DNA from 2 places in the Micromonospora sp. NPDC049662 genome. Region 2 is predicted to be linked to the other one. Evidence: riboswitches for the same ligand, from Rfam matches in the RefSeq annotation. Region 2 holds a riboswitch; the other holds the start of a gene.

Region 1 (5,663 bases), on a different contig from region 2:
GTCGACGAGATCGAGGCGCAGATCGACAAGAAGTGGGAGGAGTTGGAGCCCACGATCGAGAAGTACAACAAGGTGCGGGCGCAACTCGCCGTCAACCGCAAGAAGTCGTCCGAGCTTCAGAAGAAGATCGAGCCGCTGGCCCTGCAGAGCGAGCTGGCACTCAACCGGGTCGGCGACCTCGCTTCCCGTTACTACATGTCGGGCCCCTCGCAGGAGATCGGCGCGCTGCTGGTCAGCGCCAAGCCGGACACGCTCACCGAGCAGCTCACCCTCCTCGACCGGCTCGCCTCCCAGGAGCGCAAGCAGGTTGAGGGTGTGCTCGCCGTCCGGGCCAAGTACGACGGCGAGAAGCAGAAGCTGGACGCGCTGATCGCCACCCAGACCAAGCAGCAGAGCGAGCTGGCGGCCAAGAAGAAGCAGATCGACGCCGAGATCAAGAAGCTCGAAGCGTCGATGCCCAAGACCACGGTCAAGACCGCCGGCTGCCCGACCATCAACGGCGTGGTCTCTGTGGCGGCGCAGAAGGCGATCAAGACCGCCTGCCAGCAGGTCGGCGACCCGTACGTCTGGGGCGCCACCGGCCCGAACTCGTTCGACTGCTCGGGCCTGACCCAGTACGCCTACAAGTCGGCCGGGATCTACCTCACCCACCACACGGGTGATCAGTGGAACGAGGGCAAGGCCGTCTCGCGCGCCGACGCCCGTGCCGGTGACCTGGTCTTCTTCTACTCGGGCCTGAGTCATGTCGGGCTGTATCTGGGCAACAACCAGATGGTGCACGCGCCACGCGCCGGTAAACCGGTGCAGGTGTCCAGCATCAACACCATGCCGGTCGCCGGGTTCCGCCGACCTGGCTGATCCCCAGCACGCACGACGACGGCCCCCGGTCACCTCGACCGGGGGCCGTCGTGGTTCCTCAGCGGGGTGCGCCCACCGGGGACGGCAGCAACTGCACGTCGGCGAGGTCGACGTACATGACGCGGTGGCCGAACTGGATCTGCGCGTACCGGTTCTGGCCCCGGATCACCGTCCAGTCGCCGGGCGAGGAGCCGTCGAACGTGCTGGCCCGGTAGTACTCGCCGGGCAGCACCGCGCCGACGGCGTACCGCTGGCCGGCGGCGAGGGTGTACTGCAACGGTGAGATCGCCTGGTACGGCACGCCGGCCGGGTAGGCCGCCTGCTCCGGGTACGCCCGCCCGTAGACGGGGACCGTGGCCCGGCCGGGCTTCGGGGTGACCACCATGCCGACCGTCCAGGTGGCCGTCGGCGCGGACGCGGGGTTGTGGAACCACGCCCGCTGCCCGAGGTACCAGATGGCCGTCCAGTCGCCCTGTCGACCGGCCAGCGCGTACGTCTGGCCGGCGGACGCGCGGGCACCGTGGTCCGACACGTCCATCGTGTTCGGGGTGCCGTCGGGGCGCAGCGCGATGTCGTTGACCAGTGGCGCGTCCGGAGCCGGCGCGGTGCGTAGCACCACCGACGAGGAGCCGCGGGGCGCGCACGGCGTCCCGGGGGTGACGCATCCGGTGAACGCCGGCTGGTTTGTCGCGTAGTCGGGGTCGATCCGGACCAGCCCGGTGGCCGGGCTGCCGGTGTCCAGCCGTGGGGCGTGCAGCAGGTCGAAGTAGTGCGTCCAGTCCCAGTACGGCCCGGGGTCCCAGTGCATCCCGCGGACCGTCGCCGCCGTGGTGCCGGGCACGTTGTCGTGGCCGATGATGTGCTGGCGGTCCAGCGGGATGCCCAGCCGCAGCGCGAGGTGCCGCACCAGCTTCGCCGACGTGCGGTACATCGCCTCCGTGTACCAGGTGCCCTGCGCGGCGAAGCCCTCGTGTTCCAGCCCGATCGACTTGGCGTTGACGTACCAGTTGCCGGCGTGCCAGGCGACGTCCTTGGTGCGGACGTGCTGGGCGATGTGCCCGTCCACCGAGCGCAGCGAGTAGTGCCAGCTCACGTAGGTTGGGTCCTGGACGAGTTGCAGGGTGGTCGCCCAACTCGCCTCGGTGTCGTGGATGACGATGTACTCGATCTTCTGCCGGGCGGGCCGGTCGGACAGGTCGTGGTTGCCGTAGTCGCCGTCGCCGAACGCCGCGTAGGGTGCCGGGATCCACTCACAGGACACGGTGCTCGGGCACTCCAACCCGTCCGGGCGGGCGAGTCGCCGCAGCCCCAGTCGGTCCAGCCAGGACCGCTCGGGTCGTACCGCCCGGGCCGGCAGCGTGACCCGCTGGCCGTCGTCGGTCACCCGCGTCTCGCCCGCGCCGATCGTGGTGAAGACCTCGTCGGCGAAGGCCGCCGCGGCATCGGCGCTGTCCGCGCCGGCATAGCGGGCCACCGCGCCGTACCAGGTGCCCGGGTCGGTGCCGACTCCGACCGGGGCGCCGACCTCCCGTTGGTACGCGGCCAGCAGCGCCGCCCCACCCCGGAGGTTCGTCGTCGGGTCGGTGCGCAGCGCCTCGGCGGTGGCGCCGGTGAGCGCGGCGGCGGCGTCCACGGTCTGCAGCGCGGCGCTGGGCGGCGCGTTGCCGGGGGCGGGCGCCGGTGCGAGAGGACGACGGGACTCGTCGCCGCGCGGATCCTCTCCCGGGGCGTCGTGGTGACCGCCCCGGGGCAGGGCGGTCACGTGCCGGGCGTCGGTCAGGTGCATCGGGCCGTAGCCGCCGCTGGTGCTCGGCGTGCCGGCATTGCTGTCCCAGCGGGACTCCAGGTAGGAGACGCCGAGTAGTACGTCGATGGGTACGCCGTACTCGGTCGCCGCGGCGGCGTACTGCTGCTGGCGGTCGGCGGCGGGGGCCGCGGTGGCCGGGCCGGCGGACAGCGGCACGGCCGCCGTGGCGGTGACGAGCGCGACGGCGAGCAGGGTCGGACGTTTCATCGAACCCCCTACATGTGAACTGGTGTCGGTGCCGTCACCTTCGTCCTGCTCGGGAGCCCGCGTCAATACCTTTCCATGTTTCGAAACGTACGGAAGGAAATCTTCACGTCCGCTCGATGGCCCGCCGCAATCGGTACGGAGTGTCACGGCCGCACGGGTTGCGGATCGGTAACGGCCGTCTCTACTCTGGTCATTCGTCGGCCCGGTAGCAGGTCTGCCCACCCCGGGCGGTAACGGACCGACACCGCCGAGTCGCTCGCGAGCGAGCCGGGGACCCAGGTTCCTCGGGGTGAATCCGCAGTTCCTGCGGTAGGGCGCCCACTTCCCGCCCGAACCCGTCAGCTAACCCGGTAGGCGGTCAGGAAGAAGGAGTACGGAACCCGGTGGCCCTCCAAGCCCCGCGGCCGTCGTCCGGACGGTCGGCCTCGGCCGACCCGACGTCGATCGTGCCGCGTCCACGCTGGTCCCGCTTCACCACCGCCCTCGCCGCCCTGGTCGGCGTCGCCGTCGTCCTGACCGGTAGCGCCACGGTGGCCCACGCCGACCCGTCCGTCGCCGAGATCGAACGGCAGATCGACGACGACTGGAACAAGCTCGAACCGATCATCGAGCGGCACAACGCCACCCGAGCCGACCTGGCCCTCAAGCGCAAGCAGGCCGACACGCTCGCCGCCCGCATCGCGCCGCTGGAGCGCCAGGTCGACGCCGCGATGGACAAGGTCAGCGCGCTGGCCGTCCGCGCGTACATGGGTGAAAACCTGTCGACCGTCAACACGATGCTCGGCAGCCGGTCGCCCAGTGAGATGGTCGGTCAGCTCGAAATGCTCGACCGCTTCGCCCACAACCAGCAGGAGGACGTCCGCCAGGTCGCCGACCTGCGCAACGAGCTGGCCCGGCAGAAGGCGCCGCTGGACGAGATGGTGGTCCAGCTGACCCGCACCGAGGCCCAGTTGGCGGCGAAGAAGAAGCAGATCAACGAGGAGATCGACCGGCTACAGAAGCTGCGCCTCAAGGTGTACGGCAACGGCGGCGGCGGTTCGCTGCGTCCCGCGCCCTGCCCGGCCAGCTACCCGGGTGGCGGTGCCGGCATCGCGGTCAAGTTCGCCTGCGCCCAGATCGGCAAGCCGTACGTGTGGGGCGCCGAGGGTCCGAACTCGTACGACTGCTCCGGGCTGATGCTGGCCGCCTGGGCGAAGGCCGGTGTGTCGCTGCCGCACAACGCCGCCGCGCAGAGCCGGGTGACCAAGAACGTCAGCAAGGGCGACCTGCGCCCCGGTGACCTGGTCTTCTACTACAGCGACATCCACCACGTCGGCATGTACGTCGGCGACGGCTGGGTGGTGCACGCCTCCCAGGCCGGCGTGCCCGTCAAGATGAAGAAGGTCGACGACGGGCCCATCCACAGCTACGGCCGCCCCGGCTGAGATGTAAGGAAGGGCCCCCTTCTAACGCCTCAGGTATAGAAGGGGGCCCTTCCTTACATCGCAAGGGCGGATCAGCGCGTCGGCCAGGCACGCCAGTTCTGCCAGGAGCGACTGGGCGTCGGGCCTCGCTGACCCTGGTAACGCGAGCCGTAGACCACCGAGCCGTACGGGTGTTCGGCGGGCGACGAGAGTCGGAAGATGCAGAGCTGACCAATCTTCATGCCCGGCCAGAGGGTGATCGGCAGGTTCGCCACGTTGGACAGCTCCAGCGTGACGTGCCCGGAGAAGCCCGGGTCGATGAACCCGGCGGTTGAGTGGGTGAGCAGGCCGAGGCGGCCCAGCGAGCTCTTCCCCTCCAGTCGGCCGGCGAGCTGGTCGCCGAGCGAGATCACCTCCAGCGTCGAGGCGAGCACGAACTCTCCCGGGTGCAGCACGAACGGCTCGCCGTCGGGCACCTCGACCACCGAGGTCAGGTCGTCCTGCTGCATGGCCGGGTCGATGTGGGTGTAGAGATGGTTGTTGAAGACCCGGAACAGCCGGTCGAGTCGTACGTCGATGCTGGAGGGTTGGACCAGGGTGGGCTCGAACGGCTCCAGGCCCAGCGTGCCGGCCTTGATCTCGGAGACCAGGTCACGGTCGGAGAGCAGCATCGGACCACCATAGCGAGGTGGGCGGTGACCAGCGTGTCGAGGTCGCTCCTCGTACATTTGTTCGATAGAATGCTCGCATGGCTTCCTGGTCCGATTTCGCCGTCGACGAGCCCCGCCTCGCCGACGGCATCCGCGTTCTCCTGCAGCAGTACGGGCCGGGCTTCGGCTATCTGGCCACGGTCCGTGCCGACGGTGGGCCCCGGGTCCATCCGGTCTCCCCGGTCATCACCGACGAGGGTCTGTTCTGCTTCATCATCGACTCGCCGAAGCGCCGGGACCTCGAACGGGACGGCCGATACGCGCTGCATTCGTTCCCTCCGGAGGAGAGCGACGACGAGGCGTACGTGGCGGGTCACGCCTGGCCGGTCACCGATCCGGTCCGGGTGGCCCGGCTGGCGCAGAGCGCTCGGGCCGAGCCGCGGGCCGACTGGCGGCTGTTCGAGTTCACCGTCGACGTGGCGATGCTGACCCGTCGTGACCAGCACGGCCTGGGCATCGCCGTGGGGCGTCCGGCCGTCCAGGTCTGGCTCGATCCGCAGACCCCGCCCGCGGCGGCCGCGCCCGCGGCCGTACCGCAGACGCGCCCGACCCGCCGCAGCCGCGACGTCCAGTGCACGGCCGCCTGACCACGGCCCTGGGGGCAGATACGCCGGTGCCGGCTCCGTCGTGACGGAGCCGGCGACAGGAGTTCGCGTGTTGGGTGGGAGCGCGGGCAGC
Region 2 (5,755 bases):
CTGCTCTACCGGGGCGGGCTGCTGCGGTTGGACCGCCGCGAGCTGGACGCGATTCGGGACCGCGCGCTGCACCGGGGCGCCCGGCGCAACGAGGTTCGCCGCGCCGGCTTCGACGGTGTCTTCGCCGCGCTGTGGGCGCAGGCCCGGCGCGTGAACATCGGCCGGCTGCCCGAGCAGCGGGCCTTCGAGGACGAGATCGCGGAGCGGCCGGAGTTCCGGGAGTTCCTCAAGGCCTGGTGGCCGCGCCTGCACCCCCGGCACGTGCTGGGCTGGCTGGCTCGACCGGATCGGCTGCGCCGGTACGCCGGCGGGATCCTCTCCGGCGCGGAGATCCGGCTGCTCGGCACGGCGTACCAGAGCCTGGATTCCGAGGGCCTGACCATCGCGGACGTGGCGCTGCTCGACGAGCTGGACGCGCTGCTCGGCAAGCCGGTGAAACCGGCGCGGGCCCGGCGCGACCCGTTCCAGCTCGCGGGCGGCGTTCGTGAGCTGAGCACCGCGGCCGACCGGCAGCGGGCCGCCCGCGCGGCGGCCCGGGAGCGGCCGGAGGACTACCGGGAGTACGCGCACGTGGTCGTCGACGAGGCGCAGGACGTCTCGCCGATGCAGTGGCGGATGATCGGTCGGCGTGGGCGGTTGGCCTCGTGGACGGTGGTGGGCGACCCGGCGCAGACCGCCTGGACCGGTGACCCCGAGGAGCTGACCCGCTCCCGCGACCAGGCGCTGGGCCGGCGCAAACGGCACGAGTTCACGCTCACCACCAACTACCGCAACTCGGCGGAGATCTTCGCGGTGGCGGCGGCGGAGATCCGCCGGCTCTATCCGGACCTGCCCCTGCCGAGGGCCGTCCGCTCCACCGGCGTCGACCCGGTCGAGCTGGTGGTGCCGCCCGCCGGGCTCCAGGCCGCGGCCGTACAGGCGGCCACCGGCCTGCTGGGCGAGGTCGACGGCACGGTCGGGGTGATCACGCCGGTCACCCGCCGCGACGAGGTCGCCGGCTGGCTCGACGCGCTCGGCGCGACGCGCCTGCAGGTGGTGACCAGCCTGGAGGCCAAGGGCATGGAGTACGACGGAGTCGTGCTGGTCGCCCCCAGCGAGATCCGGGCCGATCCGGGCTCGGGTGTACGCACGCTCTACGTGGCGCTCTCCCGGGCAACCCAGCGGCTCACCACCGTCGACCCGACCGGCTGACCGTCGGGTTGGCGCGCCCAGGGGCCGGCCCTCGCCCTACACTTGCACACATAGCGATGTGAGCATACATTTGACCGGGTCCCGGGCGACGTCGGAGGGTGGGTCTCGTGGGAGCAGGACATGACCACCACCACGGGTCGGTCGCCAACGCCGCCCACCAGCATCGCGGACGGCTCTGGGCGGCCTTCGGACTGCTCGCTGCCCTGATGGTGGTCGAGGCGGTGACCGCCTTCCACACCGGCTCGCTGGCGCTGCTCTCCGACGCCGGGCACATGTTCACCGACGTACTCGGCATCGGGATGGCGCTCGCCGCGATCACCGCCACGCGGCGGGCCACCGGCGACCCGCAACGCACCTTCGGGCTCTACCGCCTCGAAGTTCTCGCCGCGCTGGCCAACGCCGTCCTGCTCTCCGGCGTGGCGGTCTACGTGGTGATCGAGGCGATCGGCCGGTTCGGCGACCCGCACCGGGTGCTCAGCGGTCCGATGCTCACGGTGGCCATCCTCGGCCTGCTCGCGAACGTGGTCGCCTTCGGGCTGCTGCGCGCCGGCGCCCGGGAGAGCATCAACCTCCAGGGCGCCTACCTGGAGGTGCTGGGCGACCTGCTCGGCTCGCTCGGCGTGATCGGCGCTGCGCTGCTCATCGCCGTCACCGACTGGTGGTGGGCCGATCCGCTGGTCGCGGTCGCGATCGGCGTGTTCATCCTGCCGCGCACCTGGCGGCTGGGGCGGGCCGCCGTACGCATCCTCGTGCAGGCCGCCCCGGAACACCTCCAGGTCACCGCCGTGCACGACCGTCTGGCCGCGGTGCCCGGCGTGGTCGAGGTGCACGACCTGCACGTCTGGACGCTCACCTCGGGCATGGAGGTGGCCTCCGCGCACCTGACCATGGCGCCCGGCGCGGAGGTCGGCGCGGTGCTCACTGCGGCGCGTACCGCCCTGCGGGACGACTTCCGCATCGAGCACGCCACGCTGCAGACCGAACCCGGTGCCGCCCCGGGCGCCTGCGGTTCCGTCGAGTGGTGACCGTCATCCTTCGCGATGGTGCCGGCACCTTCCGTCACATCGGCTGCACAGACCCCACCAGCACCGGTAGGCTCTGTCCCGGCCACCACCCGGCGGCGCCTCCCGGCGCCGGTGGCGGCCGTCGCCTAATCGCCCGACAGGGCGAACCGGGGAACCATGTTCCTGGGGTGCATCCGCGTCAGCGGTAGGGATCTTCCGTCCCGAACCCGTCAGCTAACCCGGTCGGCGGCTGACGGAAGGACATGCGTAGTGGCACCAGCACGACCACCCGCCGCCCGGCTTGCGGCACTGATCGTCATGATGGTCACCCTCGGCGTCGCGCTTCCGGTCGGCGCCGCCACCGCCGCTCCCCCCGCCGGCCTGCGGGCCGCCGCCGCGCCCGACGGCGACGAGGAGGGCGGCACCCCGGCGCTACGGGCCCAGCTCGAGGCGGCCAGCAAGGGCTACCTGGACGCGAAGCGCGCGCTGGACACCTCCATCCAGCGGCAACAGCAGCTCGCGGTCAAGCTGAAGGACACCGAGGCCGAGATGACCGTACGCAACGGCAAGGTCGGCGAGATCGCCGGCGTCGCGTACCGCACCGGCCGACTCAGCACCGTCTCGGCCCTGCTCAACAGCAACACCCCCGAGGGCTTCATGGACCGGGCCGCCGCCCTCGACGTGGTGGCCGCCAACGAGGACCGGGTGCTGCGCGACCTGCACGCCACCCGGGACGAGGCGAACCGCACCCGCGTCGCCCTCGACGGCGAGATCCGGGAGCAGCGTAAGCAGGTCGAGGTGATGGCCAAGCGCAAGGAGCAGGCCGAGCGGGCCCTGACCGTCGCCAACGACAAGGCACGCGCCAGCGCCGCCGCCGACACCGAAGCCGGCTCCAACCGTGGCACCTCCACCGCCAACGCCCAGCCCGCACCGCGCAACTCCGACGGCTCCTGGCCATCCGAGTCGTGCAGCATCAACGACCCCACCCCGGCCAGCGGCTGCATCACCCCCCGTACCCTGCACGCGCTCAACCAGGCCAAGGCCGCCGGCTTCACCCGGTACGTCTCCTGTCACCGCAACGGCGGCTCGGGCGAGCACCCCAAGGGCCGGGCCTGCGACTTCGCCGCGCAGAAGGGTGGCTTCGGCGGGATCGCCACCGGCGGCGACAAGACGTACGGCAACAACCTGGCCGCGTACTTCATCCGCAACGCCGACCGGCTCGCGGTGCTCTACGTGATCTGGTTCAAGCAGATCTGGCTACCCAGCAGCGGCTGGAAGTCGTACAGCGGGGGGAACGGCGACCCCTCCAGCGACCACACCAACCACGTGCACCTGTCGGTGTACTGACCACCGACGCCGTCCGGGGTACGTCAGCGGGCGTACCCCGGACGTCGTCGCTGGTCGGACGACCACGCGGGGTCGGGCCGGGAGCATTCGGGTATGCCGCGAATCGCGCCCCGCACGCGCAAGGCCCTGCTCACCCTGCACCTGGTCACCTCCCTCGGCTGGCTCGGGGCCGACCTGGTGCTACTCACCCTCGGCATCGCGGCACAGCGCGGCGCCGACCCGGCCGTGGTCTACCCGGTCGCCGGGCTCGTCGGCACCGTGCTCTTCGCGCCGCTGAGCGTGCTCGTGTGGCTCGTCGGTGTCGCCAGCGCGCTGCTCACCCCCTGGGGCCTGCTGCGCTACCGCTGGGTGGTGATCAAGCTCGTGATCACCACAGTGATGGTCGGGCTGGTGCTGTTCCTGCTCACCCCGAACCTGCGGCACGCCGCCGCGCTGGGCGCCGCGCTACCGGCGCGGGACCGCGCCGACCTGGTGATCGCGCCCGCGGTGTCGACCAGCCTCATGATCATCGCGACGGTCCTGTCGACGTACAAGCCCTGGGGACGCCGACCCGCCGGCGGCACGACGCGGGATCGCCCTGCGCGCCCCGTGGCGCCACGTCACGCACCAATAAGGAAGTAGTGGGCGCGGGACCGAGGGCTCACGGCGCGGGGTCGTCGAGGGCCGCGCCGAGGCGCGCGGCCAGGGCGAGGTGGGCGGCGCGGGCCTGACCGAAGGCGTACCGGAACAGGGGTGTCGGCGCGCGCAGGGTGATGTCGACGTCGATGCGGACCAGACCGTCCGGCTCGGCGCGCAGCCGGGTGTGGTTGCGAACCGTGGTGGCGGGCCACTGGCGGGCCACGGTGACGATCTCGTCGGGCTCGCTGACCAGCACGTCCGCGTGGTACGTGGTGCGAAAGCGCAGCGGGCCGGCGACCAGCCTGTCGTTGATCGTGTAGCTGGCGCGGGCCCCCGGGCGGGGCGGCACCTCGCGCACCCGCACGATCAGGGGATGCAGTTCACCCTGACGGGTCAGGTCGCTCAACAGCGCCGCCGCCTCGGCGACTGAGCAGCGGGCCTGGACGGTGTAGCTGAAGGTATCGCTGCCGAACACACCGTCTCCCGACGTCGCTGGTCGCACGATCGTCCCGTACGCCGCCCTGGGCTGGCAACGGCCGGACGGACTGGTGCTGTCCCTCGGGTCGACGTGGTGCTCTGCGCCGCCTCGTTGCAGGAGCCCGGGCAGGCCGCGCAGCCCGGCACCGACGTGGCGTTGCTGGCCGCCGGCTACGCGTCGGTCACGGCGATCCGGGCAGTCACCGAGGTGACCGACGTGGACCTGACCGGTCCGGACGCGCAGGCCTGACGGTGGCCACCCGCGCCTCAGGCGCCGGGAAGCACCTCGGGGGTGGCGGCCCCGGCGAAGTAGGGCTCCGGTGCACCGAAGAGACCGAGCAGGCCGGTCACCCAGAGCTGACGGTGCACGAACCGGCTCGGCTCGGTGACGACCAGCTTGACGCCACTGACCTCGGCGGTCTGGAAGCCGGCGACCATGGCGCTGATGCCCACGGAGTCGATGAAGGTGACCAGCCTCATGTTCAGCTCGATGCGCAGCGGACGGCTCTTGGCCAGCACCTCCGCAATCGCCTCTCGCACCTCGTACGCTGTGTCGACGTCGATCTCACCCCGCGGGGCGATCTCGACGACACCACCGGACAGGACCGACTTCACGATCGACAGGCTCACGCGAGCACCTCCACCCGCCCGTCCCCCGGGCGCCTCATCAGTACGCGGGCCGCGACCGAGAGTATTCCTCCAACGGCCTCGGTCGCCACCCCTCGGGATGAGCAATTCACGGATCCGAGCGGACAAAGTCGCCCATATCCCCACTTTTCGGCATCTGATCATTCAATACTTTTCGTTATCTGATCAGTCGACGATCGGTCGGAACCGACGCGTCGCCGGACCAGGGTAGCGGTCGCGGTCCGGCAGGCCCGACATCCGTGCCGTCCCGTACGCCCGCCCCGCGTGGGACCGGCGTGTCGCGCCAGCGGTCCCGGCCCGACCCGCCAGCGTGGTTGCCGACGCTTCCTAGCATCGGCCCGGAACACCCACCGTGACGGAGAGGACCTTCGATGATCAAGCGACTGGCCGGGTTGGCCGGCGTCGGTCTGCTGCTCGCCCTCGTACTGGCCTGCGGTTTCGGCGGCGGAGACGACGACGATGACGACGAT

The links. A riboswitch is a leader RNA that binds a small molecule or an ion and turns the genes downstream of it on or off. The one in region 2 is predicted to bind cyclic di-AMP.
Region 1: linked by a shared signal. The riboswitch ahead of AB0J36_RS04675 (NlpC/P60 family protein) and the one ahead of AB0J36_RS07395 (hypothetical protein) in region 2 are both predicted to bind cyclic di-AMP.

What each region holds. Positions count from the first base shown of each region.
Region 1 is NZ_JBFAOC010000004.1:66,141-71,803, reverse strand. It holds gene AB0J36_RS04685 (NlpC/P60 family protein) at 1-858, shown strand, start outside; gene AB0J36_RS04680 (N-acetylmuramoyl-L-alanine amidase) at 917-2,872, opposite strand; cyclic di-AMP (ydaO/yuaA leader) riboswitch at 3,108-3,243, shown strand; gene AB0J36_RS04675 (NlpC/P60 family protein) at 3,256-4,296, shown strand; gene dcd (dCTP deaminase) at 4,368-4,946, opposite strand; gene AB0J36_RS04665 (pyridoxamine 5'-phosphate oxidase family protein) at 5,024-5,572, shown strand.
Region 2 is NZ_JBFAOC010000006.1:194,757-200,511, reverse strand. It holds gene AB0J36_RS07405 (AAA family ATPase) at 1-1,191, shown strand, start outside; gene AB0J36_RS07400 (cation diffusion facilitator family transporter) at 1,299-2,216, shown strand; cyclic di-AMP (ydaO/yuaA leader) riboswitch at 2,329-2,460, shown strand; gene AB0J36_RS07395 (hypothetical protein) at 2,514-3,542, shown strand; gene AB0J36_RS07390 (hypothetical protein) at 3,636-4,163, shown strand; gene AB0J36_RS07385 (SRPBCC family protein) at 4,183-4,635, opposite strand; gene AB0J36_RS07380 (hypothetical protein) at 4,732-4,887, shown strand; gene AB0J36_RS07375 (STAS domain-containing protein) at 4,905-5,267, opposite strand; gene AB0J36_RS07370 (hypothetical protein) at 5,657-5,755, shown strand, end outside.